DNA from 4 places in the Micromonospora sp. NPDC049139 genome. Region 2 is predicted to be linked to each of the others. Evidence: riboswitches for the same ligand, from Rfam matches in the RefSeq annotation. Region 2 holds a riboswitch; each other region holds the start of a gene.
The links. Region 2 has a riboswitch for cyclic di-AMP ahead of ACZ6Q9_RS14995 (C40 family peptidase). Riboswitches for the same ligand answer to the same signal wherever they lie in the genome.
Positions count from the first base shown of each region.

Region 1: it holds a riboswitch for cyclic di-AMP, as region 2 does, so the genes downstream of both, ACZ6Q9_RS25545 (coiled-coil domain-containing protein) here and ACZ6Q9_RS14995 (C40 family peptidase) in region 2, are expected to answer to the same signal.
Region 3: it holds a riboswitch for cyclic di-AMP, as region 2 does, so the genes downstream of both, ACZ6Q9_RS17995 (C39 family peptidase) here and ACZ6Q9_RS14995 (C40 family peptidase) in region 2, are expected to answer to the same signal.
Region 4: it holds a riboswitch for cyclic di-AMP, as region 2 does, so the genes downstream of both, ACZ6Q9_RS28985 (coiled-coil domain-containing protein) here and ACZ6Q9_RS14995 (C40 family peptidase) in region 2, are expected to answer to the same signal.

Region 1 is NZ_JBVJHK010000017.1:124,460-132,126, forward strand. Features, by position in the region: gene ACZ6Q9_RS25515 (hypothetical protein) at 1-984, opposite strand, end outside; gene ACZ6Q9_RS25520 (heavy-metal-associated domain-containing protein) at 1,014-1,223, opposite strand; gene ACZ6Q9_RS25525 (metal-sensitive transcriptional regulator) at 1,373-1,675, shown strand; gene ACZ6Q9_RS25530 (DUF305 domain-containing protein) at 1,730-2,359, opposite strand; gene ACZ6Q9_RS25535 (hypothetical protein) at 2,437-3,009, opposite strand; gene ACZ6Q9_RS25540 (YibE/F family protein) at 3,438-4,781, shown strand; cyclic di-AMP (ydaO/yuaA leader) riboswitch at 4,948-5,079, shown strand; gene ACZ6Q9_RS25545 (coiled-coil domain-containing protein) at 5,083-6,102, shown strand; gene ACZ6Q9_RS25550 (carbonic anhydrase) at 6,344-7,132, opposite strand; gene ACZ6Q9_RS25555 (helix-turn-helix transcriptional regulator) at 7,339-7,665, shown strand.
Region 2 is NZ_JBVJHK010000007.1:2,310-9,931, reverse strand. Features, by position in the region: gene ACZ6Q9_RS15005 (C40 family peptidase) at 106-1,119, shown strand; gene ACZ6Q9_RS15000 (N-acetylmuramoyl-L-alanine amidase) at 1,217-3,238, opposite strand; cyclic di-AMP (ydaO/yuaA leader) riboswitch at 3,478-3,614, shown strand; gene ACZ6Q9_RS14995 (C40 family peptidase) at 3,627-4,667, shown strand; gene dcd (dCTP deaminase) at 4,739-5,317, opposite strand; gene ACZ6Q9_RS14985 (pyridoxamine 5'-phosphate oxidase family protein) at 5,396-5,947, shown strand; gene ACZ6Q9_RS14980 (zinc metalloprotease) at 6,065-7,048, opposite strand; tRNA gene ACZ6Q9_RS14975 (tRNA-Gly) at 7,447-7,520, shown strand; partial or broken gene ACZ6Q9_RS14970 (hypothetical protein) at 7,611-7,622, opposite strand, start outside.
Region 3 is NZ_JBVJHK010000009.1:204,903-212,569, reverse strand. Features, by position in the region: gene ACZ6Q9_RS18005 (hypothetical protein) at 1-232, shown strand, start outside; gene ACZ6Q9_RS18000 (hypothetical protein) at 449-1,207, shown strand; cyclic di-AMP (ydaO/yuaA leader) riboswitch at 1,496-1,637, shown strand; gene ACZ6Q9_RS17995 (C39 family peptidase) at 1,858-2,703, shown strand; gene ACZ6Q9_RS17990 (alpha/beta fold hydrolase) at 2,812-3,555, shown strand; gene ACZ6Q9_RS17985 (CDP-glycerol glycerophosphotransferase family protein) at 3,578-5,302, opposite strand; gene ACZ6Q9_RS17980 (D-ribitol-5-phosphate cytidylyltransferase) at 5,339-6,841, opposite strand; gene ACZ6Q9_RS17975 (ABC transporter ATP-binding protein) at 6,981-7,667, opposite strand, start outside.
Region 4 is NZ_JBVJHK010000022.1:101,802-109,468, reverse strand. Features, by position in the region: gene ACZ6Q9_RS29005 (carbonic anhydrase) at 95-739, opposite strand; gene ACZ6Q9_RS29000 (alpha/beta fold hydrolase) at 887-1,822, shown strand; gene ACZ6Q9_RS28995 (HelD family protein) at 1,969-4,086, shown strand; gene ACZ6Q9_RS28990 (cation diffusion facilitator family transporter) at 4,179-5,096, shown strand; cyclic di-AMP (ydaO/yuaA leader) riboswitch at 5,250-5,381, shown strand; gene ACZ6Q9_RS28985 (coiled-coil domain-containing protein) at 5,395-6,456, shown strand; gene ACZ6Q9_RS28980 (SRPBCC family protein) at 6,563-7,030, opposite strand; gene ACZ6Q9_RS28975 (STAS domain-containing protein) at 7,180-7,542, opposite strand.

The sequences.
Region 1 (7,667 bases), on a different contig from region 2:
GGGGGCGCCGTGGCCGGCGTCGGCGGTCGGGGAGCTCGTGGCGGCGGGCGAAGGCGTCGCCGGGGTGCCCGTCGCGGTCGGCGTGGCCGACCCCGTGGGGGTGCCGGCGACGACGGTGAACTCGGCGGTACGCACCACGCCGCCGTGCTTGAAGTCCAGGTAGAGCCGGTAGGCGCCGGCCGACGGCACCTCGGCGAAGAACCTCACCTCGGGGCCGGGCTTCGTCCGCCCGTCGCCCGGCTCGCCGTCGGGGTGCACGTGCAGGTACGCCAGGTCGCCCTGGCGCAGCGCCACCAGGTGGCCGTACGCGCCCAGGTAGGGCTCCAGGTCGGTGACCGGCGCGCCGTCGCGGTTGACGGTCAGGGTCAGCTCGGCGGTGCGGCCGGGCTGCGGGGCACCGGTGAGGGTGACGGTGTAGCCGTCGACCGTCGTGCTGGCCGCCGGGGCGGGCAGCGGCCGCTCGGTCAGGGCACCGGGAACGGTCACGTCGACGCCGAGGGTCAGCGCCTCGCCCCCGGTGGGGGTGAAGTCCGCGAACGCCCGCCAGACGCCGGGCCCGCCCAGCGGCGAGTCGACCTGCCAGGTGCCGTCCGCCGCCATCTCGGGGTGCACGTGCCGGAAGCCGGACAGGTCGCGGCGGGCCACGATCAGGTGCATGCGCTTGTCGTGCGCCACGTCGTACGCGGTGACCGGCCGGCCGTCCGGGCCGGTGACCTGGAAGGCGAACTGCCCGGCCGGGGCGTCGACCGGTCGGAGGGTGTAGCCGCGGTCGGAGACGAGCAGTCCGCCGGGCAGGTGGGCCGCCGCGCCGCCCTCGTCGCCCCCGTGTCCGGCCCCGTCGGTGTCCCCGTGGCCGTCCGCGGCGTCGTGGCCGGTCTCGGCGGCCGGGGCCACGGGGCCGGCCGCCTGGCCGACCCCGTACGCCGCGCCGAAGACCGCCGCGAGACCGAGGACGAAACCGCTCAGTTTCGTCGCCGTGTTCATGGTGTGCCTCGGTTTCCCCGTGCCCGCCGTCAGGCGCCGACGAGGTCGTAGCCGGCCTCGTCGACGGCGGCGCGCACGGTGTCGATGTTCAGTGGGCTCTCGCTGGTGACGGTGACCCGCCCGGCGGCGAGGTCGACCTGGACGTCGCTGACGCCCGGGATGGCGCCGACCTCGGCGCTGACCGAGCTGACGCAGTGCCCGCAGGTCATGCCCTGCACCTGGTACGTCGTGGTGACCATCGAACTCTCCTCTCGACGCCTCCAGCATATACCCCCCAGGGGTAACGAGGAGGCGGACGGATGACTGCTCCGCGTACCGATACCCGGTGGGGGTATCGGTACGCGGACGACGGTACCATACCCCCGAGGGGTACGCTATCCTGGATCGCATGACCACACCGACGCCCGCCCCGACCAGGGGCTACACCGCCAGCAAGGACCAGTTGCTCGCGCGGCTGCGCCGCGTCGAGGGGCAGGTCCGCGGCATCGAGAAGATGGTCGACGACGACCGCTACTGCATCGACGTGCTCACGCAGATCTCCGCGATCCAGGCCGCCCTCGACAAGGTCGCCCTCGGCCTGCTCGACGGGCACGCCCGGCACTGCATGCACGAAGGAGCGGCCGAGGGCCGGGCCGACGAGATGGCCACCGAGATGATGGCCGCCGTCGGCCGCCTCATGAAGCGCGGCTGACCCGGCCGGCGGTGCCCCGGCGCCCCCAGGGTGCGAGCGCCGGGGCAGCCCGGGTCAGAGCCGGCCGAGGATCTTCTCCATCGTGTCGATCTCGGCCTGCTGGGTGGTGACGATCTGCTGGGCCAGGGCCTTCGCCTCCGCGTTCACGCCCCGGGCCAGCTCGTCCCGGGCCATGGTGACGGCGCCCTCGTGGTGAGCGATCATCATGGTCAGGAACTGCCGGTCGAACTCCCGCCCGGAGGCCGCCGCCAGCTTCTCCATGTCGGCGTCGGACATCATGCCGGGCATGCCGTGGTCCATGTGCGGCGTCTCGGCGCCGGGCGACGGCACCGGCCGTCCCCAGGCCGACAACCAGCCGCTCATGGTGGCGATCTCGGGCGCCTGGGCGGCCTTGATCTCCCCGGCGAGCCGCTTGACCTCCGGGTCCGCCGCCCGCGTGGCGGCCAACTCCGCCATCTCCACCGCCTGCCGGTGGTGCGGAATCATCATCTGGGCGAACATCGCGTCGGCGTCGCCGAAGGTGGCCGCGCCGGACGCGGAGGCCGTCGGCCCGCTGGTGGCGGGCGTGCCGTGCCCCGCACCCGGGGACGAATGCCCGTCGCCGCCGCAGGCGGTCAGGACGAGGGCGGCGGTGACGGTGGCGCCGGCCAGGGCGGCACGGCGCGCGATGGTACGAGTGGTCACATCTGGGCCTTTCGGTATCGGAACGTACGCAGCAGGACGGGGACGCGGGCCGGCTGACCGGGCCGCGCCGGGGCGTCCTATCTGCGCAGCACCGAGACCGTGGCGAGTCGCAGGCCGACCGGCCGGGACGGCGGGGCACGGGGCGACCGGGCCGGCCCGCCCGACCCCCGGCCCGCTGGGCCGACGGCCTGTGCGCCGGCCAGCAGCAGCACGGCGAGCAGCAGCGGAGCGGCGAGCGCGCCCAGCACCGCCAGGCACACGCCCCACCAGGGCAGCTCGCCGCCCGCCCCGCCGGACGGGAGGAACCGCTCGTGCGGGCAGTCGCCCGGGCAGCCCACCACGCCGGACGGCGCCGCCGGGACGACGTACGCGATGGCGGGGTCCTGACCGAGCGGCGCGGCGGTGTCGTGGCGGGGCAGCGCGGCGGTGACCTGACGGAGCGGCGCGGCGGTGTCGTGGCGGGGCAGCGCCTGCGCCGCGCCGCCGTGCCCACCGGCCGCGGCGACGGCCTGCGCGGAAACCTCGGCGGGATGGCCCACGGAGTGCGAGCCGTGGCCGAGGGTGTGCATCGCGGCCAGGCCGAACAGTGTGCCGACGAGCAGCAGCAGCCGGGCCCATCGCCCCGCCGTCACTGTCGCCGCCGCCCGCACACCGACCACGGTAGTCCCCGGGGCCGGTGCGTCCGGGGGCGACCGGCGCACCCGACGGCGAATCCGCCCCGAACGAGACCGCCATCAGGCCACCACGGGAGGGCCGCCCGGCCGCCACCCGACAGTGACATGGTGGTGACCGGCGGCTGCCGGACGGGACGGACCGCGGCCGACACCAGCCCTCACGACCTGCGGCCGGATATCGGGATGGCTACCATTCGGCCGGTGGCCCTCCGCACTCCGCGCCGCCCGCACCGTCGCCCAGACCGGGCGGCGGTTTCGAGCGACCGCGACCGGCCGGGCCGGGCCGTCGCGGTGCGTGACCGAACCGACACCCCAGGGCGATCCGCCGCGGCGGTCACCCGGCCACGCCGAACCGACCGGCCCGCCGGCACGCACCCCGCCCTGGACTCGTTGGGAGACACTCGATGGGCGCCGACCACACCCGTCCCGCACCGTCCGCCCCACCGAGGGTGCGACGGATCCTCGTCGCGACGGTGGTGCCCCTGTTCGTCGCCACCCTGATCGCGGCCCTGCTGCTCTGGCCGTGGGACGCCCCGGACGCCGCGCCCGGCACCGATCCGCCCCGCCACCACGGCACGGTGACCCGGGTGGTGACGGAGCCGTGCCCGCCCACCCCGGAGGCGCCGGAGGGTGCCCCGGAGGGCCCCTGCGGCACCGTGACCGTACGCGTCGACGACGGCCCCGACGCCGGCCAGCAGGTGGAGACGCCCGTACCGGCAGGGCCGGGGGCGCCGACGGTCGCGGTCGGCGACGAGATCATCCTGGTCCAGCTCACCGATCCCGCCGACCCCTCGGCGAGCGCCTACAACATCGCCGAGCACCAGCGCGGCAAGCCGCTGCTCTGGCTGGTGGTGCTGTTCGCCGCCGCGATCGTCGCGTTCGGGCGGTGGCGGGGGCTCGCGGCGCTGGCCGGCCTAGCGGCCAGCTTCGCCATCCTGCTGACCTTCGTGCTGCCCGGCATCAGCGCCGGCAGCCCACCGCTGCTGGTCGCGGTCGTCGGCGCGGCACTGATCATGTTCGTGGTGCTCTACCTGACGCACGGGGTGACCGCGCAGACCTCGGTCGCCGTGCTCGGCACGCTGGGCAGCCTGGTGCTGACGGGCGTGCTCGGCACGATCGCCACCGCGGCGACCCACCTGACCGGGTTCGGCACCGAGGACGCCACCACGCTGTCGATGTTCCAGGCCGACGTCGACCTGCACGGCCTGCTGCTCGCCGGGATCATCATCGGCTCGCTCGGCGTGCTCGACGACGTCACCGTGACACAGGCCGCGACGGTCACCGAGCTGGCGCACGCCAACCCGGGGCTGTCCCGGATGCAGCTGTACCGCGCGGCCACCCGGGTCGGCCGCGCGCACATCGCCTCGACGGTGAACACCATCGTGCTGGCGTACGCCGGGGCCTCGCTGCCGGTGCTGCTCCTGCTGACCGCCGACTCCCGGGCGGTGAGCCAGATCCTGACCAGCGAGTTCCTGGCCCAGGAGATCGTCCGCAGCGCGGTCGCCACCCTGGGCCTGATCGCCGCCGTGCCGCTGACCACCGGGCTCGCGGCCGTGGTGACCACGGCCGGCCGGCGCGGCGGGGAGTCCGCCGACCGCGGCGCACTCCCGACCCCGCCGGCCCCCCGGCCGGCGGCCGACCGGTCCGAGGCGCTGGAGGCCCTCAGCGGGCCGCGCGCCGGAAGCACCCCCTCCGCCGCCCCCGCCGGGTGGCCCGACCGACACGGGAGCACGGACACCGCATGGTGAAACTCCTCAGCGTGACCGATCAGGACGTCCCGCCTGATAAACGCGTCACTGGTCACCCTCCGCCGTTACGAAATAACGCATTTAGTCGGCTTAGGGACGTAGATCCCCGGGAGGGCTCTCGGGTAACCTCGCTGCCGGTCACCGCCGAAGGCGCGCAGCGGCGCCTGCGGTGCCGCCGCCCAATCGCCGCCAGGCGAGCCGGGGACCCAGGCACGTGGGGTGAATCCGCGACAGCGGTAGGGGCCACTTCCGCCCCGAACCCGTCAGCTAACCCGGTCGGCGGTCGACGGAAGGGAAAACTGTGACGGCACCCCTACGCCGCTGGTTGACACCTGTGGTGGCCGTGATCGCCGCCCTGGCCGTCTTCGCCGGGCCTCTCCCGGCGGCGGCCGCACCCACCCCACCGGCCCAACCCTCCGGCCACGGGGACGACGAGCCCAAGCTGCTCAACGACCTGATCGAGACGCGGAACCGCAGCTACGTCCAGGCCAAGGCGAAGCTCGCGAAGTCGAAGAAGCGCCAACTGGAACTGGCCCTGGAGGTCGACCGGGCGCAGGCCGACCTGGCAGCACTGGCCCCGCAGGTGAGCCAGATCGCCGCCCAGTCCTACCGGACCGGGCGGATCGGCGCGGTGTCGATGCTGCTGGACACCGCCAGCCCCGACTCGTTCGTCAAGCGCGCCGCCGCCCTCGACGAGCTGAACCTGGTCAATGCCAAGAAGCTCGCCGAGGTGAACGCGGTCAAGACCCGCGCCGAGCAGGCCAAGCTGGCGCTCGATGCCGAGGTCCGCGAGCAGCAGAAGCTGACCAACGAGATGGCCCGCGGCAAGCGCGACGCGGAGAAGGCGCTCGCACTGGTCGGCGGCAGAGGGCTGACCGGCGGCAAGGTGGTCGCCACCTCGCCGGTGGCCCGGATGGCACCGGGTCGTACCGCCGACGGCGACTGGAAGCCCCTGTCCTGCACCGAGAACGACCCCACCACCTCCGGCTGCATCACCGCGCGCACCCTGCACATGTACAAGGAGGTCAAGCGGGCCGGCTTCAACCGCTTCGTCGGCTGTTACCGCTCCGGCGGGCCGTACGAGCATCCGAAGGGCCGGGCCTGCGACTGGTCGCTGCAGAGAAGCGGCTTCTCCCCCTGGCACAACGACGACACCTACATGTACGGCAACAACCTGACCGCGTTCCTGGTCCGCAACGCCGACCGGCTCGGCATCTACTACGTGATCTGGAACCGGCAGATCTGGTTCCCGGCGACCGGCTGGAAGTCCTACAGCGGCCCGTCGAACCATACGGACCACGTGCACGTATCCCTGCTCTGACGCAGCCAACGACAGGGCCGCCCCGCGCCTGCGGGGCGGCCCTGTCGGCGTCTCTGGGCCCTGCCGGCATCTGTAAGGCGTCTCTACGACCCGCTCCGGCGTCGCGCGGCCCGGTCCGGACAGCTGTGGGCCCGGTCGGCGCTCTCGGCGCTTCTGGGACCCGTGGGCGGTTGAGGCCCACTCGGCGTCCGTTGGCCCCCGTCGACGGGCGTCGGCGTCCCGGGCCGAGCGAAGGAACGGGTCAGGCGAGGGCGGCACTGACGGCAGGCTGCGCCCCGTCGACCGCGCCCGACCCGTTGGCCACCTCGGCGCTCCCCCGCGCCTCGCCGGCGGACACGGCGGTCACCGCCCGAGCCTCGCCGGCCGCCAGCCGGTACGACATGCCCACGACGGCGCAGCGCCCGGCGGCCACCTCGGCGGCGAGCACGGCCGACCTGTCCAGCATCGCCTCGACGGTCTGCGCGATGTGGATGTCGACGATGCGGTCGATGTCGTCCACGCCCTCGGCGGCGGCGCGGCGCAGGCTGGGCACCACGGCGTCCACCACGGCGCCCAGGTGCCCGGCCGGGGACGTGCCGGTGGCGTCCGCCGTACGGGCCGCCTGGACCGCCCCGCAGGAGTCGTGCCCGAGCACCACCACCAGCGGTGTGCGCAGGACCGTCACGGCGTACTCGACGCTGCCCAGCACCTCGGGGCCGACCGTGTGCCCGGCGGTGCGTACCACGAAGAGGTCGCCGAGGCCGCGGTCAAAGATGATCTCCGCGGCGAGCCGGGAGTCGGAGCAACCGACGATCACCGCGAACGGGTGCTGCCCGTCCGCGACCGCGGCACGGTGCCCGGCGTCCTGGTTGGGGTGGCGGGGGGTGCCGGTGACGAACCGGCGGTTGCCGGCCTGCAACTCGGCGAGCGCCTGCTCCGGACCGCCCGGGGTGGGGAACGCGTCCCGCACGGCGGTCGGGTCTTCCGGTGCCGGCTCCGACGACTTCCGCTCCGGGCCCGGCTGAGCGCCGGGGGATCCGGGACGACTCATCTCCCTCACCTCGTCCCTCACGAACGACCTGGTCACCCCGGCCGACGCTGGGCGCGGGCTACCCCCACGGTCACACGCACCCGAAGATACGTCAAGGGATGCGTGATATGCGTTTCATATGTTCGCGCCCGCCCGCAGACGTCGGGCGGGGCCTCCCGCGCGAGGGCGCGGCGGAAAACCCGAAAGGCGCGCCATACGATGACGACATGGCGACGACAGGGGAGAACGGGAGCACCCGCAACTGGACGTTCCTGACGAACCACGGGCACGTGCTGCTCGCCATCGCCCGCAACCCCACCGCCCGGCTACGCGACGTCGCGGACGAGGTGGGCGTCACCGAGCGGGCCGCCCAGGCGATCGTCGCCGACCTGGAGGCGGGCGGCTACCTGCACCGCACCCGGGTGGGCCGGCGCAACGAGTACACGCTCAACCCGGCCGGGCGGTTCCGGCACCCCGCCGAGGCCGACCGGCAGGTCGGCGACCTGCTCGCCCTCTTCACCGACGACGATCCCGAGAGCGCCGGCCGCACCTGAGG
Region 2 (7,622 bases):
CGCTCGGCGCCTTCCCTAGTGTTGGGCACCGGCCGCTGTGGGTCGTCTGTCTCGCCCCTCTTTCCTCGTGCGAGGCGCCCGGCGGTCGGGTTGCAAAAGGAGTCGGTGCCGGTGGCAACCATGCCCCCTCATCGTCACGCACCGGGACGGTCTGCTCGTCCGGGTGGCCTGCGCAGGGCCGCCCACCGTCTGCTCACCCTCCTCGCCGCCGCGGTCGTCGGCGTCGGTGTGCTCGCCGCGCCCGCGTACGCCGAGCCCTCGGTCGACGAGATCGAGGCCGCGATCGACAAGAAGTGGGAGCAGCTCGAGCCCACCATCGAGCAGTACAACAAGGTGCGGGCGCAGCTGAAGGTCAACCGCAAGAAGTCGGCGGACCTGGAGAAGAAGATCCAGCCGTTGGCGCTGGAGACCGAGCTGGCGATGGACCGGGTCGGTGACCTCGCCGCCCGTTACTACATCACCGGCCCGTCGCAGGAGATCGGCGCGCTGCTGGTCAGCGCCAGGCCGGACACGCTCACCGAGCAGCTGACCCTCCTGGACCGGCTGGCCGCCCAGGAGCGCAAGCAGCTCGAGGGCGTCACCAAGGTCCGCGACAGGTTCGACGCGGAGAAGCAGAAGCTCGACGCGCTGATCGTGGCGCAGACCAAGCAGCAGAACGACCTGGCGGCGAAGAAGAAGCAGATCGACGCCGACATCAAGAAGCTCGAGGCGTCGCTGCCGGTGACCACCGTCAAGACGGAGAAGTGCCCGACCATCAACGGCGTGGTCAGCGAGGCGGCCCGGACCGCCATCAAGACCGCCTGCGCCCAGGTCGGCGACCCGTACGTCTGGGGCGCCACCGGCCCCAACTCGTTCGACTGCTCGGGTCTGACCCAGTACGCCTACAAGGCGGCGGGCATCCACCTGACGCACTTCACCGGCGCGCAGTGGAACGAGGGCAAGGCCATCCCGCGCTCCGAGGCACGCCCGGGTGACCTGGTGTTCTTCTTCAGCGATCTGCACCACGTCGGCCTCTACCTCGGCAACGACAAGATGGTGCACGCGCCCCGGGCCGGCAAGCCGGTCAACGTCTCCAGCATCAACACGATGCCGGTGGCCGGTTTCCGCAGACCCGGCTGATCCCGCGCCACCTGAACGGAGAGGGCCCCCGGTCGAGTAGACCGAGGGCCCTCGCCGTGCTCGGGGACGGCCTGCGCCAGCCCGGGCGAGCGGTGGGTCAGCGGGGCGCGTCCAGCGCGGAGGGCAGCAGGTTCACGTCGTCCAGGTTGACGTACATGACCCGGTGGCCGAACTGGATCTGCACGTACCTGTTCTCGCCGCGGATCACCGTCCAGTCACCCGGCGACGACCCGTCGAACGTGACGGCCCGGTAGTACTCGCCGGGGAGCACCGTGCCGACGGCGTACCGCTGGCCGGCCGAGAGGGTGTACTGGAGCGGGGAGATCGGCTGGTAGGGCACGCCGGCCGGGTAGGCGGCCTGCTCCGGGTAGGCCCGGCCGTAGACCGGGATGGTGGCCCTGCCGTCCTTCGGGGTCACCACGAAGCCCACGGACCACTTCGCGGTCGGCTTCGAGGCGGGGTTGTGGAACCACGCCTTCTGGCCGAGGTACCAGATCGCGGTCCAGTCCCCCCGCACCTCGGCCAGGGCGTACGTCTGCCCGGCGGAGGCCCGGGCGCCGTGGTCGGAGATGTACATGGTGTTCGGGGTGCCGTCGGGCCGCAGCGCGATGTCGTTGACCAGCGGCGCGTCGTGGCTCGGCGCGCTGTGCAGGATCACCGCGGACGAGCCGCGCAGCGGGCAGGGAGCCACCGGCGGGGGCGGGTTCGGCACGCCCGGCGGCTGCCGGTTGCAGCCGGTGAACTGCGGCTGGTTGGTGGCGAAGTCGGGGTCGATGGTGACCAGCCCCGTCTGCGGCGTGGCGGTCGACGTGAACGGCGCCTTGAGCAGGTCGAAGTAGTGCGACCAGTCCCAGTACGGGCCCGGGTCCCAGTGCATGCCGCGCACGGTCGAGGCGACGGTGCCGGGGACGTTGTCGTGACCGACGATGTGCTGCCGGTCCAGCGGGATGTTGTACCGCAGCGCCAGGTGGCGGACCAGCTTGGCGGAGGTGCGGTACATCGCCTCGGTGTACCAGGTGCCGTGCCCCGCGAAGCCCTCGTGCTCCAGGCCGATGGACTTGGCGTTCACGTACCAGTTGCCGGCGTGCCAGCCGACGTTCTTGGTCTTGATGTGCTGGGCGATGTGGCCGTCCACCGAGCGCAGGGTGTAGTGCCAGCCCACCCGCCTCGGGTCCTTGACGAGGTTGACGCTGGGCCCGAAGTAGCCCTCGGTGTCGTGGATGACGATGTACTCGATCTTCTGCTGGGCCGGCCGGTCGGCGAGGTCGTGGTTGCCGTAGTCACCCACGGCCGGGCCGTACTGCACGTAGGGCGCCGGGATCCACTCGCAGGAGATCGTGTCGGGGCACTCCAGCCCGTCGGGCCGGGCGACCTTGCGCAGGCCCAGCTGGTCGAGCCAGGAGCGTTCCGGCTGCACCGCGCGGGCGGCGAGGGTGACCCGCTGTCCGTCGTCGGTCAGCCGGCTGTCGCCGGCGCCGATGGTGGCGTACACCTCGTTGGCGAAGGCCGCCGCGGCGTCGGCGCTGTCCGCGCCGGAGTAGCGGGCCACCGCGCCGTACCAGGCCGCCGGGTCGGTGTCGGCGCCGACCGGGGCGCCGATCTGCTTCTGGTACGCGGCCAGCAGCGCCGCGCCGCCCCGGATGTTCGCCGTGACGTCCGTCCGCAGCGCCTCCTCGCTGGCGCCGGTCAGCTCGGCGGCGGCGTCGAGCGTCCGCAGCGAGGCCTCGGCGGGCGGCGGGGTGTCCGGTGGCTCGTGCGCCTCGGCCAGGGACGGGCGGGAGTCGTCGCCCCGCGGGTCCTCGGTGCCGTCGTCGTGGTGGGTACCCCCGGGCAGGGCGGCGACGTACTCCGCGTCGGTGAGGTGCATCGGTCCGAAGCCGCCGCTGGTGCTCGGCGTTCCGGCGTTGGTGTCCCAGCGGGACTGCAGGTAGGAGACTCCGAGCAGGACGCTCTCCGGCACGCCGTACTCCGCCGCCGCGGCGGCGTACTGCTGCTGCCGGTCGGTCGTCGGCGCGGCGGCGGCGGTTCCGGCGGCGGTGAGCGGCGTCGCCGCCAGGGCGGCCGCCACGGCGGCGGCCAGCAGGACGCGTCTGCTCCTCGATGTCGCTGACAGGTGCATCAGACCCCCAGGTCGGACGGGCGAATGTGGGGCCACCTTCGCCCCGGGCGCCACCTCCGGTCAATACCTTTCCATGCGTCACTTACCGAAGAAGGAAAATTTCGTCGCCCCGAGTGACACGCTCCACCGGCCCGCATGAGTACGGTGTGTCACGGCGCGATGGGTTGCGGATCGATAACGACCATCTCTACTCTGGTCATTCGTCGGCCGGCGACAGTCCGTCCATCCGGGGCGGTAACGGTCCGACACCGCCGAGTCGCTCCCGAGCGAGCCGGGGACCCAGGTACCCCGGGGTGAATCCGCAGCACCTGCGGTAGGGCGTCCCCTTCCCGCCCGAACCCGTCAGCTAACCCGGTAGGCGGTACGGGAAGAAGGAGTACGGAGCCCGGTGGCACACCATGCCCCGCGGCCACCGTCGGCACGGTCGGCACCCGCCGGCCCGACGACGGCTGCGCCGCGCCCACGCTGGTACCGCTGCACCACCGCCCTCGCCGCCTTGGCCGCGTTCGCCGTCGTCCTGACCGGCGGCGCCACGGCGGCCCACGCCGAACCGACGGTCGCCGAGATCGAGCGCCAGATCGACGAGGACTGGAACAAGCTCGAACCGATCATCGAACGGCACAACGCCACCCGCCAGGACCTGGCCGCCAAGCGCAGGCAGGCCGACGCCCTCGCCAAGCAGATCGAGCCCTTGGAACGGCAGGTCGAGCAGGCGATGGAGGAGGTCAGCGCGCTGGCCGTCCGCGCCTACAAGGGCGAGAACGTCTCCGCCGTCAACGCCCTGCTGGGCAGCCGCTCGCCCGACCAGATGGTCGGCCAGCTCGAACTGCTCGACCGGTTCGCCCAGCACCAGCAGCAGGACGTGCGGCAGGTCGCCGAGCTGCGCGACCGGCTGGCCGAGAAGAAGGCCCCGCTCGACGAGATGGTCGTCCAACTCGGCCGGACGGAGGCCCAGCTCGCCGCGAAGAAGAAACAGATCAACGCCGAGATCGACCGGCTGCAGAAGCTGCGGCTGCGGATCTACGGCAGCGGCGGCGGCGGTTCGCTGCGCCCCGCCCCCTGCCCGGCCAGCTACCCGGGTGGCGGTGCCGGCACCGCGGTCAAGTTCGCCTGCGCCCAGATCGGCAAGCCCTACGTCTGGGGCGCCGAGGGCCCGAACGCGTACGACTGCTCGGGCCTGATGCTCGCCGCCTGGGCGAAGGCCGGGGTATCGCTCCCGCACAACGCCGCGCAGCAGCGCCGGGTCACCGCGACCGTCACCCGGGGCGAGCTGCGCCCGGGAGACCTGGTCTTCTACTACAGCGACCTGCACCACGTCGGCATGTACGTCGGCGGGGGCTGGGTGGTGCACGCCTCCCGAGCCGGGGTGCCGGTCAAGATGAAGAAGGTCGACGACGGCCCGATCCACAGTTACGGCCGCCCCGGCTGAGGTGTAAGGAAGGGGCCCTTCCTAACGCATTCGGTAGAGGAAGGGCCCCTTCCTAACAGGCGGCCGTCGGGTCAGCGGGTCGGCCAGGTGCGCCAGTGCTGCCAGGAGCGGCTCGGGGTCGGGCCGCGCTGCCCCTGGTAGCGCGAGCCGTAGACGGCCGAGCCGTACGGGTGCTCGGCCGGCGACGAGAGCCGGAAGATGCAGAGCTGACCGATCTTCATGCCCGGCCAGAGGGTGATGGGCAGGTTGGCCACGTTGGACAGCTCCAGTGTCACGTGGCCGGAGAAGCCCGGGTCGATGAAGCCCGCGGTGGAGTGGGTGAGCAGGCCGAGCCGTCCCAGGCTCGACTTGCCCTCCAGCCGCCCGGCGAGCTGGTCGCCGAGGGAGATCACCTCCAGCGTCGAGGCGAGCACGAACTCGCCCGGGTGCAGCACGAACGGCTCGCCCTCGGGCACCTCGACCATCGACGTCAGGTCGTCCTGCTGCATCGCCGGGTCGATGTGGGTGTAGAGGTGGTTGTTGAAGACCCGGAAGAGCTTGTCCAGGCGTACGTCGATGCTGGACGGTTGCACCAGCGTGGGCTCGAACGGCTCCAGCGCGAGCGTGCCCGCCTTGATCTCGGAGACCAGGTCGCGGTCGGAGAGCAGCATCGCACCACCTTAGCGAGCGATGTGCGTGGCCTGCGTGTCGGACTACCTGTTCGTACACGTGTTCGATAGAATGTCGGCATGGCTTCCTGGTCCGAATTCGCCGCCGACGAGCCCCGCCTCGCCGACGGGATCCGCTCCCTCATGCAGCAGTACGGGCCGGGCTTCGGCTACCTGGCCACCGTCCGCGCCGACGGCGGGCCCCGGGTCCACCCCGTCTCTCCGGTGATCACCGATGAGGGGCTCTTCTGCTTCGTGGTCGACTCGCCGAAGCGGCGCGACCTGGAACGCGACGGCCGCTACGCCCTGCACTCCTTCCCGCCGGAGGAGAGTGACGACGAGGCCTACGTCGCCGGCCACGCCCGGCCGGTCACCGACCCGGCCCGGGTCGCCCGGCTGGCCCGCAGCCACCGGGCCGCGCCGCAGGTCGACTGGCGGCTGTTCGAGTTCACCGTCGACGTGGCGATGCTCGCCCGTCGGGAGCCGGGCGTCGCGGGCGGCGCCGGCGAGGGGCACGGCCGGCCCGCCGTCCAGGTCTGGCTCGACCCCGGTGCGGCCGCCGCCGGCACCGCCGTGGTGCCCGAGACGCGGTCCGGGAGTGGTGGCAGCCTCGCCGCCCGCCCGGCCGCCTGAGACGCGGTGCGGCGCCCCGGGCCGTCCCCGTCCGGGGCGCCGCACCGCCCCCACCCCGCCCCGAAGACGACGGCGCCGGCCCCGTCGAGCGGAGCCGGCACCGGTCGTGCGGGGGAACTACGCCGCGCGGTACGCGTTCCAGGCGGTCAGCATGCGGCTGGCCTGCCCGGCGGTGAACTGGTGCATGCAGGAGTCGTAGGTGTAGTCCATGAAGTTGGTGATCGGGTCGACGCCCGGGGCGGTGCAGGTGTCCCGGCCGGTCGGGCACTGGAACGCCGGGGATGCCTCGGGCGCGGTGTCGCTGACGCTGTCACCCGAGCCGGAGCAGCCGCCCTGGAAGGTGTGGTAGAGGTTCAGCCAGTGGCCGACCTCGTGGGTGCCGGTGTCGCCCTGGTTGTAGTTGGTGGCCGTGCCGCCCGGCAGCGACTCGCTCAGCACGACGACGCCGTCCATGCTGCTCAGCTTCCGGGTCGGGAAGGTCGCCCAGCCGAGCAGGTCGTTGCTCAGCTCGCCCAGGTAGACGTTGAGGGTGTTCTTGCCGCCCTCGCGCAGCGAGGTCTTCATCTGCCGCTCGGCCGAGGAGCCCTGCACGATCGGGTACCACGAGGGGTTCGTCACCCGGTTGATCTTCTGCAGCTGGAAGCTGAACGCGGTGGCCGCGCCACCGGTCGCCCCACTGTAGGACTGGTTCAGCACGTCGATCTGCGAGGTGATCATCGAGTCCGGGATGTTGCCGCCGGCCCGGGTGCCGTCCCGCTGGATCACGTGCACCACGACCGGGACCGTGACGGTGGCCGTGATGGAGGCGCCGGCGCCGGTGCGGAACCGGGCGCGCTCGCGCAGGGCGGCGGCCAGGTCGGCCTCGCGCTCGCGGGTCTCCGCCAGGGTCAGCTCGTTCGGCTCGTGCTTGGCCGCGCCACCCGCCTTGATGCGGGAGTCCGAGTGGACGTCGGCCGGCTCGACGCAGACCTCGCTCGGGGCGGCGGAGAAGGCCGACGCGGCCGGTACGACGCCCACGGCGGCGGTGCTGAGCAGCAGCGCGAGGGTCGTCGACGCGACGCCGGCCGTACGCCGGGTCAGCAGGTTGGGACGGAGTCCCATGGGCCCACCTCTTTCTGGCCGGCGCGACAGGGGGTATGTCACGCCGTGGCTGAGAACGTTGGGCAGACGTTACAACTGATCGACGGATTTGAGAACGGCCATATGTTGCAGGGGTGAAACTTTTTCCTGACCGACGCTGACCGGTGATCGACAATTGGCGATGAAACGGTGATTCTCGGTAGCGACTCGCGCTGCCCGATGCTCGGTGGCGCCGATCTTCGGGTGTACCGGTCCGCCGGCCGGTGCGGGCCACGGCACAGAAACACATGGCCGCCGTGGCGGGGTCAGCTCCCGGGCGGTGGCCGCGAGTCGCCTGGGGCCCGCCGGGCGACACGGTGCGGCGTCGGAGGGGTACCTGGGTGCATCGGCGGGACGTCTCAGGTACAGTGGTGCCGCCTGCGGGTGTAGTTCAATGGCAGAACATCAGCTTCCCAAGCTGACAGTGCGGGTTCGATTCCCGTCACCCGCTCCACGATCGAAGGCCCCGGCCAGGACGCGAGTCCCAGCCAGGGCCTTCGATGTTCCAAGGTAAACGATCATGTCGCGTGCCATTGACGTGCCATTAGCCCCGGTC
Region 3 (7,667 bases), on a different contig from region 2:
GGTCCCGGCCTTCCCCGTCACGCTGGCACCCGCCGACCCGCCCGTGGCGGTCACCGACCACCGCGTCCTCTCCGACGGTGCCGCCGTCGACCGGGCCGCCACCGGCCCCGGCCACCCCGCTGCTCCGGCCGACCCGGGTGAGGCCGCCGGGGCCGTCACCCCCGGCCCGGCCCCCGCGCCGGGCGGGCACACCCCCGGCGCGGCCGTCCCCCGGGGCCCGCCGCACGTTTGATCCGCACCATCCCGCGGGGCACGCGCGCCCCGCGACCACGCCCGCCGCACGGCGTAGGAAGGGCTCCTTCCGCTATCGCAGGCGTTGACAGGTGCCCGTCCTCCGCTCTCCACCACCCGCGCCCGTCCCGGCGGCGGGACGTGGCACCGCCACGCCCCGCCACCCGGGCGCCGCGTGCGACCCGCTGACGCACTCGCTCCCCGTGAGGTGCCGACCATGGAGACCGTCGTCTACCAGTTCCTGATCGAGGTGCCGCGGGCCGCCGCCATCTGGTCCGCCCTGCTCCTGCTGGCCCTGACCGTGCTCGCCGTGCTGGTCGCCCGCCCCGAGCGGCTCCGTCTGGCCGACGAGCCGGTCGCCCCGCCCGCGGTCGACCCCGTGGCGGAGGCGGCCGACCTGCGCCGCTACGCCGAGGAGGTGGCCGTCGCGGCGGGCCGGGCCGCCCGCACCGCCCGGCGGTGGCGGGCCGACTGGCTCGCCGCCCAGGAGGAGGCCGACCGGGCCTGGCGGGCGTACGACGAGGCGGAGACCGCCGCCCGCCGCCTCACCGGGGCCGCCGCCCTGCCCGCCCCGCGCACGCCGCGCACGCCCGCCGAGTACGCCGCCCGCGAGCGCTGGCTGCACCATGCGGCGGTGGCGGCCCACTGGCGCGGCGACCTCTCCACCCGCCAACTCCGCGAGGTGTTCGGCCGCCGGGCCGGCTGGGATCCCCGCCGGCACCCGGTCGAGCAGGAGATCGCGCTGGCCCGGGCGGTACGCGACGCGAAGCGGGCCGCCCACCGGGCCGCCGCCGAGCGGGAACGGGCGGCGTGGCGGGACGCCGACCTGGCCGCCGAGGCGGCGCGGGCCCTGGCCGGGGAGGCGTACGCCGCAGCGGTCCGGCTCCGGCCGGGCCGGCTCCCGGCGGCCCGGCCGGTGTCCGCCGGGCGTCGGCCCGCGCTCGCCGCGCGCTGGCGGCCCGCGCGGGTGGGCTGACACCGCCGGGCAATTTCGTGACGCCGGTCATAGCGGCGCCGAACCGGTCATCCGGCGCGGCCCGGCCGATTCCCGCCGACGATTCCGCGCCGATGTCCGCCGCTCGTCCGGTTGTCGACGCAAGGTGCGTCGGGAAACGGTCGTCCCATTGAGTCGCGTCAGTGCCGAACTGACCGCAAAAAAAGTCCGAAGATCAAGGTTTAGGCAGGTGGGAGCGGGTTGGCAGGGCGCGGGCCGGCCAGTAGTGTCGGCCCGTCCGGTGCGGTAACCGATCGCAAGAGGCGACGCCGCGCCGACCCGCCTAATCGTGAACAGGCGAGCCGGGGACCCAGTGCAACATCGGGGTGAATCCGCGGGCCACGGCCCGCGGTAGGGCGTTCTTCCCGCCCGAATCCGTCAGCTAACCCGGTCGGCGGCGTCGGAAGGAGTTCCATCCCCGTGCAGCACCCACCCGCCCCCCGGTCGTTCCGGCGCCTCCACGGCGCCGCGGTGCCCGCGCTCGCCCGTCCGCACGCCGCGAGCTGACCCACCGGTCACCGCCCGTCGCCCGGCATCCCGGGCGCATCCCCTGAGTGGTCCACCACCGCCGGACGCCGTCCGCGCGGTCGGTCCCCCCTGCGCGGACCGGCGGCCGCTCACCCCCCGAGCCCGTGGAGGAAACCGTGAAGCACCACCTCAAGCGTCAGCTCCGTCGCCTCACGTCCGAGCGTCCGTACCAGGTGGCCGCCGCGTCGGCCGCGGCGCTCGTGCTCGCGTCGGGCACCGGCGCGTTGCTGGCCGGCACCGACGAGGCACCCGCCGCCGCACAGGCCCCGGTGGCCGTGAGCGAGCTGCGGGACGGCAGCGTCGCCTCGCGCGGCGACGCCCGCGTCGCGACCGCCCCGTCGACCGGCGCCCCGGCCGCGTCCAGCGCCGCTCCGTCGGCCAGCGCCACCAGCGCCGCCCCGAACCCGGATCTGACCCGCAAGCCGGAGCCGCCGAAGCCGCCGAAGGCGAAGTCCCTGGACTACGACTACCAGGCCCAGACCACCTTCTACAACTGCGGTCCGGCGGCCGTCCGGCACGCCCTCAGCGCCGCCGGAATCGCGCGCAGCCAGGACGCCCTCGGCGCCCAGCTGGGCACCGACGAGATGGGCACCGACTCGGCCGAGGACACCACCCGGGTGCTGAACGCGACGGTGAAGGGTGACCCGTACCGGACCCGGATGATCCCGGGCGGTGCCGCGACCCCGGCGCAGATGGACCAGCTCCAGGCCGACGTGGTCGCCGCCATCACGGACGGGCGGGGTGTCGTGGTGAACGTCGCCGGCAGCGCCACCGACACCGACGGCGGCTGGCACTCGTTCCCCGGCGGCCACTACATCGCCGTCGTGGGCTACCAGGACGAGGGCCGGCAGGTGAAGATCGCCGACTCGGCGAACCCGGCGACCGCGTCGTACTGGATGTCCACCATCGCCCTGGCGAACTGGGCTGCCACCCGCGGCTACTCCGCCTGAGAAAGACACCCGTCGGGCGTCGGCTCCCCACCCCGGGAGCCGGCGCCCGATGTCGTCTCCGGGTCACGGCCCTCGCCGGGGCGTACGGCGGGTGGCACACTGCGGCCTATGGCCGACGAATCGGGTGACCGGGACGGCCGGCGCGTCCTGCTGCTGCTGCACGGCATGGGCGCGACCGGGGACGTGTGGCTGCCCTGGGCGCCGCTGCTGGAGCGCCGGTGGGCGGGGCGGTGGCTGGCGCCGGACCTCGCCGGCCACGGCTGGTCGCCGCCGCTGTCGGCGTACTCGTTCGCCGGGCTGGCCGACCGGATCGCCGCGGGGCTCGCGGCGGGGGACCGGCTCGTCGTGCTGGGGCACTCCCTCGGCGGCGTGGTCGGGCTGGCGCTGGCCGCCCGCCGCGCCGGGCTGCCGGTCGACGCCGTGGTCGGGCTCGGCATCAAGGCCGTCTGGTCCCCGGCCGAGCTGGCGAAGGCCGGGGAGTTGGCCGCCCGACCGGTGACCTGGTTCGCCAGCCGGGACGAGGCGGCCCGCCGGTACCTGCGGGTGGCCGGCCTGACCGGGCTCTTCGCGCCGGACCACCCGGTGGTCGAGGCCGGGCTGCGGCAGGTCGACGGCCGCTGGCGGCTGGCGATGGACCCCGCCGCGTTCGGGGTGGGGGAGCCGGACCTGCGGGCCCTGCTGGCGGCGACGGACGTGCCGGTGCTGCTGGCCCGCGGCGAGCACGACCCCATGGTCACCGACGCCCAGCTCAAGGAGCTGGGCGTGCCGGTCGCCACCCTGCCCGGCCTGGGCCACAACGCCCACGTCGAGGCCCCCGAGGCCGTCCTGGAGCTGGTCGACCCGTACCGCTGACCCGCGAGAGGTGCCGGGCCGGTCAGGTGGTGGGGGAGAGGGTCGCCTCGTCCGGCTCGACCGGCAGGCCGGTCCCGCCGACGGCGCGCGGCGTCGGCGCGTTCCAGCCCGCGTCGAGCAGCCGCCGCGCGGCGTCCAGGAACGCCTCGGCGTACGACTCGGCCGGGAAGTCGCCCAGGTAGCGGCGCCGGGTGGCCCAGCGGGCGGCGGCGAGCGGGTCGGTGTCGAGCAGCGCGGCCAGCACCTCGTCCACGTTGGACATGTCGCGGCGCAGCACGTAGCCCGAGCCGGCCAGCGGGAACCGCTCGGCGAACCGGTCGCCCTCGTCGCCCATGTCGGTGACCGCGTACGGCTTGCCGGAGTAGAGGTAGTCGGAGATCACCCCGGACACGTCGGAGACCAGCGCGTCCGAGCGGTTCACGCACTCCGTCAGGGTCAGCTCGCGGGCGGCGGCGCCGAAGACGTGCTGCCGGCCACTCCGGGCCCGGTCCGCGGCCAGCAGCTCCGTGAGCCGGCCCAGCTGCCGCGCCGAGGCCGGGTTCTGCGAGGTGTACGGGTGGGCCCGCAGGATCACCGTCGCGCCCCGCGCCAGCAGCCCGCGCAGCAGCGCCTCGGCCACCGGCAGCGAGCAGTAGTTGGCGTCCGCGTGGTGGCCCGTCCAGGTCGGCGTGTAGAGCACCGTGGGGTTCGGCAGGCCGCGCACCGGCTCCGGGCGGACCTCGATCGACTCGACCTGCGGCCGGCCGACCACCACGAACTTCTCCGCCGGGATGTCCACGCCCGCGCGGGCGTACCGGTCGACGGCGGCCTGACCGGCGACGAAGATCCGGTCGAAGATGGCGGAGACCGGGTTGGCGCTCGGCGCCTTGTCGCTGTCGCCGTGGTGCAGCTGGACGTGGGTGAGCTGGGTGAAGCGGATGCAGTGGCTGTTCTTCGCGCCGTGGTTGACGTAGAACGCCACCCGCAGGCTCGGCACCAGCGCCTCGTCCATCGCCTTCGTCGTCGGGCAGTAGACCACCGGTGCCGTGGTGGCCGCGGCGACGGTGGGCAGGAACTCCGGCTCCCGCACCATGACCAGGAACGGCCGGCCGATCCGCTCCAGGTACGGCAACCACATGGTGACCTGGTATTCCGAGCCGGGCGGGGCGGAGAAGTGGAGCAGGAACTCGGGCTGGTGCCGGCGCAGCGCGCGGGAGACCGCCGACCCGCCGGCCCCCGGCCGGAACCGCCGCCGGGCGAGGTCCAGCCCGACGGCCCCGGCGCCGGCGGCGACCAGCGCGACGGCGCCCAGCGCCACCCCGGCCGGCAGGGTCGCCGCGGCGGCCGCCGCCACCAGGGCGAGCAGCCCCAGCAGGGCGTCGCCGAGGCGCGCGGCGACCAGGGGCGTCCAGGTGCGCACCGGCAGGTTCGCGGCGCGCACCTCCAGGCCGCCGGCGTCCCGCAGCGGCCCGACGAGCAGCACCAGCCCCAGCAGGACCAGCGCCGTCGCGGCCAGCGCGGGGTCGAAACCGGCGTCGAGGCGCCGGGCGTACCCGACCAGGACCGCCGCCGCGACCAGCGCGGTCTCGGCGACGCTGTCGGCGCCCGGGCGGACCCGCCGTTCCCAGGCGGCCGCCGCGAGGGCGGCCACCGCCAGCCCCAGCCCCCAGCCGGTCGCGCCGGTCAGCGCGACGACGAGGAACGCCAGCACCGCCAGGCCGGTGGCCAGGGCGCGGGCGATCAGCTTCCGGACCAGGTCACCACGCATGTCGGCTCCGTTCCCCGCCGTGGCCCGAGACCCGCGTCAGCCGGCGCTGGCCGGGCTGGCGGCCCGCTCGGCCTGCCCCGGCACCGGCTGGGCCGGCACCTCGCCCGGCGCGCGGCGCACGTCGATGACCTGACCGGTCAGGTCCGAGATCAGCACGTCCAGCGAGGCCTGGGCGACGGTCTCGGCGGCGAGCAGGGTGTGCTCCGGCTCCTCGCCGAACGCCTTCGTGCGCATGGGGGTCGCGGTGCGCTCGGGGTTGATGCAGTTGACCCGTACGCCGAACTCGGCCCACTCGTCGGAGAGCGCCTGGGTGAGGTTGACCAGGGCCGCCTTGGTGGAGGAGTAGAGGGCGTACTGGGCGCGACCCCGGGTGTAGGAGCTGGACGTGTAGAGCAGCAGCTGACCCTTGGTCTGCTGGAGGTACGGCAGCGACTGGCGGGCGGCGATGACCGGCCCGACGAAGTTGACCTGGAGCACCCGGTCCATGGTCTCCTCGTCCATCTCGACGAGGGCGCCCTTCTCCAGGATGCCGGCGGTGACCACCACGTGGTCGATCCGGCCGGTGGCCTCGAAGGCGGTCTTCAGCGCCGCCTCGACGTCCGCGGCGCGCTCCACGTGGGTGCCGGTGCTGGAACGGCTGAACGGGAAGACCTGCGCGCCGTAGCGGCGGGCCAGCTCGGCCAGGTCGTGGCCGATGCCGTAGCTGCCGCCGAAGACGACGATGGTCCGGCCGGTCAGCTCCTCGGTGTAGCTGCGGTGGTCGGTGACCCGGGGGGCCTGCGCGGCGGCGAGCTGGAACAGCTTGTCCGCGAGGTGCACGTCGACCGGGTGGGTGACCTTGATGTTCTCGTCGGAGCCGTCGATGACCTTGATCGGCGTGCCCGGCAGGTAGCGCAGCACGACGCCGCAGTCGTCGGTGGCGGCGAAGTGGGGGTCGCCCTCGGCGATCCGGTACGCCTCGCGGATCGTGCCCGAGCGGAACGCCTGCGGGGTCTGGCCGCGGCGCAGCGACGAGCGCACCGGGATGTCGGTGATGCAGTCGTCCTCGTCGACCTGGATGATCGTGTCGGCCGACGGGATGGCCACGTCGACCGCGGAGTACGTCCAGAGCGCGTTCACGCACTCCCGGACGATCCGGCCGCTGACCAGGGGCCGCACCGCGTCGTGGAAGAGGATGTTGCAGTCGCCCTCGCCGACCGCGTCCAGCGCGATCCGGGTGGTGGCGTTACGGGTGTCACCGCCCTCGATGACCTTGGTGACCTTGCGGAAGCCGGCCTTGTCGACGATCTGCTGGGCCTCGGCGACGTGGCCGGTGGCCATCAGCACGATGATCTCGTCGATCTCGGGGGCGGCCTCGAAGACCGCCAGGGTGTGCTCGATGATCGGCTTGCCGGCGATCTTCAGCAGCTGCTTCGGGATGCCGAGACCCAGCCGGGTCCCGGTGCCGCCGGCCAGCACCACCGCCACCGTCCGCGAGGGCCGCCACGGCGCCGGGGTCTCCGGTGTGGCGTCCGGGCCAGTGGTGTGGTCCTGCGTCATTGCCGAATCCTCACTCTCAGGGGTGCGTGAACAGACGGTTCCGCCCGCGCGGCGACCGGATGAACCTTAACGCGCCGACCGCGCCGCCCCAACGGGACGACGCGGTCCGCCGGCATCTCCGTCGATGCCGTCCGGCGCGCTACTTGCCGTTGGCGAACGCCTCGTACGCCCGCAGGACCTCGTCGGTCGGGCCGTCCATGCGCAGGACGCCCGATTCCAGCCAGATCGTCCGCTCGCAGGTGTCCCTGATCGAGGAGAGCTGGTGGCTGACGAGGAACACCGTGCCCGCGCTCTCCCGCAGCTCCCGCACCCGCTGCTCGCTGCGCTTGCGGAAGCCCTTGTCGCCGGTGGCGAGCGCCTCGTCGATGAGCAGCACGTCGTGCTTCTTGGCCGCGGCGATGGAGAAGCGCAGCCGGGCCGCCATGCCGGAGGAGTAGGTGCGCATCGGCAGCGAGGCGAAGTCGCCCCGTTGGTTGATCCCGGAGAACTCGATGATCTCCGGGATCTGCCGCTGCACCTCCGCCGGCGGCATCCCCATGGCCAGGCAGCCCAGCACCACGTTGCGCTCGCCGGAGAGGTCGTTGAGCAGTGCCGCGTTCACGCCGAGCAGCGAGGGCTGTCCCTGGGTGTAGACCGCGCCGCGGTTGACCGGCAGCAGGCCGGCGATCGCCCGCAGCATGGTCGACTTGCCCGAGCCGTTGCTGCCGATCAGCCCGATCGCCTCGCCCCGGTACGCGGTGAAGCTGACCCCCTTGACCGCGTGCACCTCCCGGATGTTCGGCGCCGAGGTGCGGCTGACCATCCGCTTGAGCGCGCCGACCGGGCC
Region 4 (7,667 bases), on a different contig from region 2:
CATCCCGGCGGGCGGTTCTTTTCACGCGCGCCTGACGTGTAAGGAAGGGCCCCTTCCTAACGCATTGCGTTAGGAAGGGGCCCTTCCTTACACGTCACCCCTCGAGCAGGGCGACCTCGCCGGTGGCCAGGTCGTAGAGGGCGCCGACCACGGCCAGCCGGCCGGCGGCGACGGGGCCGGCGAGCAGGTCGTCGGCGCGCAGCGCGGCCACCGTCCGCAGCACGTGCCGGCGGACCGCCAGCGGATGCGCCCGAGGATCGTCGACGCCCACCTCGGTCACCGCCGGGGCGATCTGTTCGACGAGGTGCGCCAGCGCGCCGCCCGGTGACCGTCCGCCGCGCAGCGCGTCCACGGCGGAGGCGACCGCGCCGCACCGCTCGTGCCCGAGCACCACCACCAGCGGTACGCCCAACTCCCCGACCACGTACTCGATGGAGCCGAGCACCGCCCGGTCGAGCACGTGCCCGCCGGTGCGGATCACGCAGATCGAGCCGAACGTCTGGTCGAAGATCGCCTCCAGCGGCACCCGCGAGTCGATGCAGCCGAGGAGCACCGCGTACGGCTGCTGGTCCCCGGAGGCCGCCGCGGCGGCGGCGGTGACGTCGTGGCCGTGGATCGGCTGGCCGCTGACGAACCGGCGGTTGCCGGCGAGCAGTTCCGCCAGGGCGGCCCGGGGTGTGCCGCCGGCCGCACGCCCGGCCGGCGCGGACCCGAGCGGCGTTGCCTGCGGCGACCCCATGCCCCCAGCTTGGCCGGCCCGGCCGGCGCCCGGACCGGGTTGCGAATCTTCTCACCGGCACGGTTGCCGTGGTGTCATGACGGGTAGCCGGTGTTACCACCGGGTATCTCCGGTGTTGCGGACCAGCGCGGCCTTGGGGAGGTGGCGATGCCGGAGCACGTCGAGGTACGTCTTCCCGACGACGTGCGGCTGCACGTCGAGGCGACGGGGCCGGCCGACGCCGAGGTCACCGTGGTGCTGCTGCACGGCTGGACGCTGGACGGGCGGGCCTGGCACCGGCAGCTCGCCGACCTGCGGGAACGCTTCGACGCCGCGGTACGGGTGGTGACCTACGACGCCCGCGGGCACGGCCGGTCGAGCTGCATGGCGCTGCCCACCGCCACCCTCGCCCAGCTCGGCGACGACCTGGCCGCGGTGCTGGACGAGGTGGCCCCGGACGGCCGGGTGGTGCTCGCCGGCCACTCGATGGGCGGCATGACGATCATGGAGTACGCGCACCGGCACCCCGAGCACTTCGCCGCACGCGCCGCCGGGTTGGTCTTCGTCTCCACGACGGCCGAGGGGCACACGCACACCGGCTACGGCCTGTCGCCCCGGATCGCCCGGTTGATCCGGCTCGCCGAGACCACCGGGGCCGGCGTGCTGGCCCGGTGCGGGTCCTGGCGGCCGCCCCGGGCACTGCTGCGGGCCCTGCGCCCCAGCATCCGCTGGATGCTCTTCGGCGACCGCTGCGACCCGCACGACATCCGGCTGGTCACCTCGGCGGTGGCCCGCGCCTCGCTCCGCTCGATCGGCGGGTTCCGCGCCTCGATCGGGGCGCAGCACCGGCTCGACACCCTCGCCCGGCTCGCCCACCTGCCGGCGGCGGCGCTGGTCGGCGACCGGGACCGGCTCACCCCGCCGCCGTGCGCCGAGTCGATCGCCGCCGCGCTGCCGGCGACGGAGCTGACCGTCTGTCCGGGTGCCGGGCACATGCTGATGATGGAACGCCCCGCCGAGGTCAACGCGGCGCTGGGCGGCGTGCTCCGCCAGGTGTTCGACGACGCCCGCTCCGCCGCTCCCGTCACCACCCGCGAGGGGTGAGGCGGGCCGGCCGGGCGGGGTGACGCGGGTTCCTTTCCCGCACCTCAGGCGCGGCTGGTTGCGCGCGGGCCGTACCCTCTTGCGGTTGGCCTGGCGTGGTTCGCGCGGTTCGCGCCGCCCGCCGCCCACGTCAGGAGGAGCGACCGTTGACCGACCAGACCACCCTGGCGCAGGAGACCGCCGTCGAGCAGCGGCACCTCGACCGGGTGTACGCCCGACTGGCCGAGCTGCGCCGGTCGGCGGTCCGCGCCGAGAAGGAGGGCTACCGGCTCGCCCGGGTCGGCAACTTCGGGGCGCTGGTCGAGCGGGACGCGATGGTGTTCCACGCCGCGCAGCGGCGGCACGTGCTGGACGCCGAGCACGAGGGGCTGGTCTTCGGCCGGCTGGACCTGCGCGACCGGCAGGTGCTGCACGTCGGGCGGCTCGGCATCCGGGACGAGGACGCGACCACCCTGGTGGTCGACTGGCGGGCCCCAGCCGCCGCCGCCTTCTACCAGGCCACCCCGGCGGAGCCGCTGGGCGTGGTGCGGCGGCGCATGATCCAGTCCTCCGGTGAGCGGGTCACCCGGATCGAGGACGACCTGCTCGATCCCGCCGCCGCGCCCGCCGACATGGCGGTGGTCGGCGACGGCGCGCTGCTCGCCACGCTGTCGAAGGCCACCGGCCGGGGCATGCGGGACATCGTCGCCACCATCCAGCGGGAGCAGGACGAGGCCATCCGCTCCCCCGGCTCCGGGGTGACGATCGTCTCCGGCGGCCCGGGCACCGGCAAGACGGCGGTCGCCCTGCACCGGGCCGCGTACCTGCTCTACTCCGACCGCAGCCGGTACGCCGGCGGCGGCATCCTGGTGGTCGGCCCGTCCTCGGTCTTCGTCGAGTACATCGCCTCGGTGCTGCCCTCGCTCGGCGAGGACACCGCCACGCTGCACTCGCTGGGCACGCTGTTCCCGGGCATGAGCGCCACCCGTACCGACCCGCCGGCCGTGGCGGCGGTCAAGGGCTCGCTGCGGATGCGCCGGGTGCTGGAACGGGCGGCCCGGGACGCGGTGCCGGACGGCCCGGCCGAGCTGCGACTGCTCTACCGGGGCGAGCTGCTCCGGCTGGACCGCCGCGAGCTGGACGCCATCCGGGAGCGGGCGATGCCCCGGGGCGCCCGCCGCAACGAGGTGCGCCGCGCCGGCTTCGACGGCGTCTTCGCCGCGCTCTGGGCGCAGGCCCGTCGGCTGGGCATCGGCCGGCTGCCCGAGCAGCGCGCGTTCGAGGACGAGGTCGCCGAGCGGCCGGAGTTCCGGGAGTTCCTCAAGGCGTGGTGGCCCCGGCTGCACCCCCGGCACGTGCTGGGCTGGCTGGCCCGCCCCGACCGGCTGCGCCGGTACGCCGGCGGGATCCTCTCCGGCGCCGAGATCCGGCTGCTGACCGACGCGTACCGGAGTCTGGACTCCGCCGGGCTGACGATCGCCGACATCGCGCTGCTGGACGAGCTGGACGCGCTGCTCGGCAAGCCGATGAAGCCGGCCCGGCGGAAGCGGGACCCGTTCCAGCTGGCCGGCGGGGTCCGCGAGCTGAGCACGTTCGCCGACCGGCAGCGCGCGGCCCGCGAGGCGGCGCGGCAGCGCCCGGAGGACTACCGGGAGTACGCGCACGTCGTGGTCGACGAGTCGCAGGACGTCTCGCCGATGCAGTGGCGCATGATCGGCCGGCGCGGCCGGCTGGCCTCGTGGACGGTGGTGGGCGACCCGGCGCAGACGGCGTGGACGGGCGACCCGGAGGAGCTGACCCGGGCCCGGGACCAGGCGCTGGGCCGGCGCAAGCGGCACCACTTCACCCTGACCACGAACTACCGCAACTCGGCGGAGATCTTCGCGGTGGCGGCGGCCGAGATCCGCCGGCTGCACCCGGACCTCCCGCTGCCCAGGGCGGTGCGCTCCACCGGCGTCGATCCGGTCGAGCTGGTGGTGCCGCCGGCGGAGCTGGAGACCGCCGTGGTGACGGCGGCCACGGCGCTGCTGGCCGAGGTGGAGGGCACCGTGGGCGTGATCACCCCGGTGCCCCGCCGGGACGAGGTGGCCGGGTGGCTGGGCGGGCTGGGCGCGCCGCGCCTGCAGGTGGTGACCAGCCTGGAGGCCAAGGGCATGGAGTACGACGGCGTGGTCCTGGTCGCCCCGGGTGAGATCCGGGCCGACCCGGGTTCGGGCGTACGGACGCTCTACGTCGCGCTGTCGCGGGCCACCCAGCGGCTGACCACCGTCGACCCGACCGGCTGAGTCGTCCCGGCCGCCGCCGGGCAGTCACTTGCACATATTGCGATGTGAGCATAGATTGAACCGGGTCCGGACGGGTGACGGAAGGTGGGCGCGTGGGTGCAGGTCATGACCACCACCACGGGTCGGTCGCGAATGCCGCGCACCGCCACCGGGGCCGCCTCTGGGCGGCGTTCGCGCTGCTCGGCGCCCTGATGGTGGTGGAGGCGGTGGCCGCCTTCCGCACCGGCTCGCTGGCCCTGCTGAGCGACGCCGGGCACATGTTCACCGACGTGCTCGGCATCGGCATGGCGCTCGCGGCGATCACCGCGACCCGGCGCGCCGGCGCGGACCCGCAGCGCACCTTCGGCCTCTACCGGCTGGAGGTGCTGGCCGCCCTGGCCAACGCCGTGCTGCTCTCCGGCGTCGCGGTCTACGTGGTCGTCGAGGCCGTACGCCGGTTCGGCGACCCGCCGGAGGTGCTCGCCGGCCCGATGCTCGCGGTCGCCGTGCTCGGCCTGCTCGCCAACGTGGCCGCCTTCGCCCTGCTGCGGTCCGGGGCGAAGGAGAGCATCAACATGCAGGGCGCATACCTGGAGGTGCTGGGCGACCTGCTGGGCTCACTCGGCGTGATCGGCGCGGCCCTGCTGATCGCCGTCACCGACTGGTGGTGGGCGGACCCGCTGGTCGCGGTGGCCATCGGGCTGTTCATCCTGCCCCGCACCTGGCGGCTCGGGCGCGCCGCGCTGCGCATCCTGGTGCAGGCCGCGCCGGAGCACCTCGAGGTCGCCAGGGTGCACGACCGGCTGGCCGCCGTGCCCGGCGTGGCCGAGGTGCACGACCTGCACGTCTGGACGCTGACCTCCGGGATGGAGGTGGCCTCGGCGCACCTGACCATGGCGCCGGGCGCGGAGGTCGGCGCGGTGCTCACCGCAGCCCGGACGGCCCTGCACGAGGACTTCCAGATCGAGCACGCGACGTTGCAGATCGAGCCGGGGGCGTCTCCCGGGGCCTGCGGGTCGGTTGAGTGGTAATGAGCACAGCCTTAAATCTGGGAGAGTATTGTTGACTTATGCCGGATTTGACGGTAAGCGGACAGGCACCCTCAGTCACCTGCGCTGCACCAGTCACACCGGCACCGGTAGGCTCGGTTCCGGCCTCCGCCAGGCGGCACCCACCGGTGCCGGCGGTGGCCGCCGCCTAATCGCCCGGCGGGGCGAACCGGGGAACCAAGTTCGTGGGGTGCATCCGCGTCAGCGGTAGGGATCTTCCGTCCCGAACCCGTCAGCTAACCCGGTCGGCGGCTGACGGAAGGACACGTGTATGCCAGTGATGGCACCTGTACGACGACGCGCCGCCCGGTTGGCGGCCCTGATCGCCGTGACGCTCACCCTCGGCGCCGCGGTCGCCCCGGTCACCACCGCCCCCGCGGCGGCCGCCTCCCGGGCCGGCCTGCTCGCCGCAGCCCCCGGCCAGGACCAGGAGGGCGGCACGCCCGCCCTGCGGGCCCAGCTCGAAGCCGCCAGCAAGGGCTACCTGGACGCCAAGCGGGCGCTGGACACGTCGGTCAAACGGCAGCAGCAGCTCGCCACGCAGCTCAAGACGACCGAGAGCGAGCTGACCGAGCGGAGCAGCAAGGTCGGCGAGATCGCCGGGGTGGCCTACCGGACCGGCCGGCTGGGGGTGGTGTCCGCCCTGCTCAACAGCAGCTCGCCGGACGGCTTCATGGACCGGGCCGCCGCTCTCGACGCGGTGGCCGCCAACGAGGACCGGGCGCTCCGCGAGCTCCAGGAGACCCGTGACCAGGCCGCCCGCACCAAGCTGGCCCTGGACGGCGAGATCCGGGAGCAGCGCAAGCAGGTCACGCTGATGGCCAAGCGCAAGGACCAGGCGGAGCGGGCGCTGACGGTGGCCAACCGGTCGCAGTCGAGCGGCGGCGGGCCGGGCGGCAGCTCCACCGCGACGGCGAAGCCGGCGCCGCGCAACTCCGACGGGTCCTGGCCGTCCGAGTCGTGCAGCGTCAACGACCCCACCCCCGCCAACGGTTGCATCACCCCGCGCACCCTGCACGCGCTCAACCAGGCCAAGGCGTCCGGCTTCACCCGCTACGTCTCCTGCTACCGCCCCGGCGGCTCCGGCGAGCACCCCAAGGGCCGGGCCTGCGACTTCGCGGCTCAGAAGAGCGGGTTCGGGGGCGACGCCACCGGCGGCGACAGGACGTACGGCAACAACCTGGCGACGTACTTCGTCAAGAACGCCGACCGGCTCGCCGTGCTCTACGTGATCTGGTACAGGCAGATCTGGCTGCCCAGCAGCGGATGGAAGTCGTACAGCGGCGCCAACGGCGACCCGTCCAGCGACCACACCAACCACGTGCACCTGTCGGTCTACTGACGCCCCGGCCCCGGTGACCCGCTCGCGGGTCGCCGGGGCGACCGCCTTCCCGCCGCCACCTCCCCGGCCGACGGCCGGGCATGCCGCCGTGTCGTCGATGCCCGGCTCAGGCGGGCGGTGACTCCGGCGGGTGCCCGCCCAGGGCGACGCCGAGCCGGGCCGCCAGCCCCAGGTGGGCGGCGCGCGCCTGGCTGAAGGCGTAGCCGAAGAGCGGGACCGGCGCGGTGAGGGTGATCTCGACGTCGATCCGGACCACGCCGTCCGGCTCGGCCCGCAGTCGGGTCCGGTTGCGCACCGTGGTGGCCGGCCACTGCCGCGCCACGGTGACGATCTCGTCCGGCCCGTCGACCAGGACGTCGGCCCGGTAGGTGACCGGCAGACGCAGCGGCCCGACGGCCAGCCGGTCGGTGATGAGGTAGCTGGCCCGCGCGCCGCGACGGGGCGACACCCGGCGGACCCGGGCGATCAGCGGGTGCAGGTCCTGCTGCCGGGCCGGGTCCGCGAGCAACCCTGCGGCGTCGGCGAGCGAGCAGCGCGCCTGGACGGTGTAGCTGAAGGAATCCCGCCTGAGCACGCCGTCTCCCCACCGTCGCCGTCGCCCGATCGTCGCGCACCGGCGGCGCGCTGGCAACGGCGCGCCGCGCTCCGCGCGCGTTTGCCGGCCGTCGATCCGCCCGCCCGACTACCGTCGGCGAGTCACCGGCGGGACCCCCGGCCGGCGGGTCAGGCGCCGGGGAGGACCTCGGGGGCGGGCGCGCCGGCGTAGTAGGGCTCGGGGGCGCCGAAGAGGCCGAGCAGGCCGGTCACCCAGAGCTGCCGGTGCACGAACCGACTCGGCTCGGTGACGACGAGCTTGACGCCGCTCACCTCGGCGGTCTGGAAGCCGGCGACCATCGCGCTGATGCCGACGGAGTCGATGAAGGTGACGAGCCTCATGTTGAGCTCGATCCGGTTGGGGCGCCCCTTGGCCAGGACCTCGGCGATCGCCTCGCGCACCTCGTATGCGGTGTCGACGTCGATCTCGCCCCGGGGGGCGATCTCGATGACACCACCGGGCATAACCGACTTCACGATCGACAGGCTCACGCGAGCACCTCCACTCGCCCGTCCGACGGGCGCCTCATCAGTACGCGGGCCGCGACCGAGAGTATTCCTCCGACGGCCTCGGTCGCCACCCCTCGGGATGAGCAATTCGCGGATGAGGGCGCACC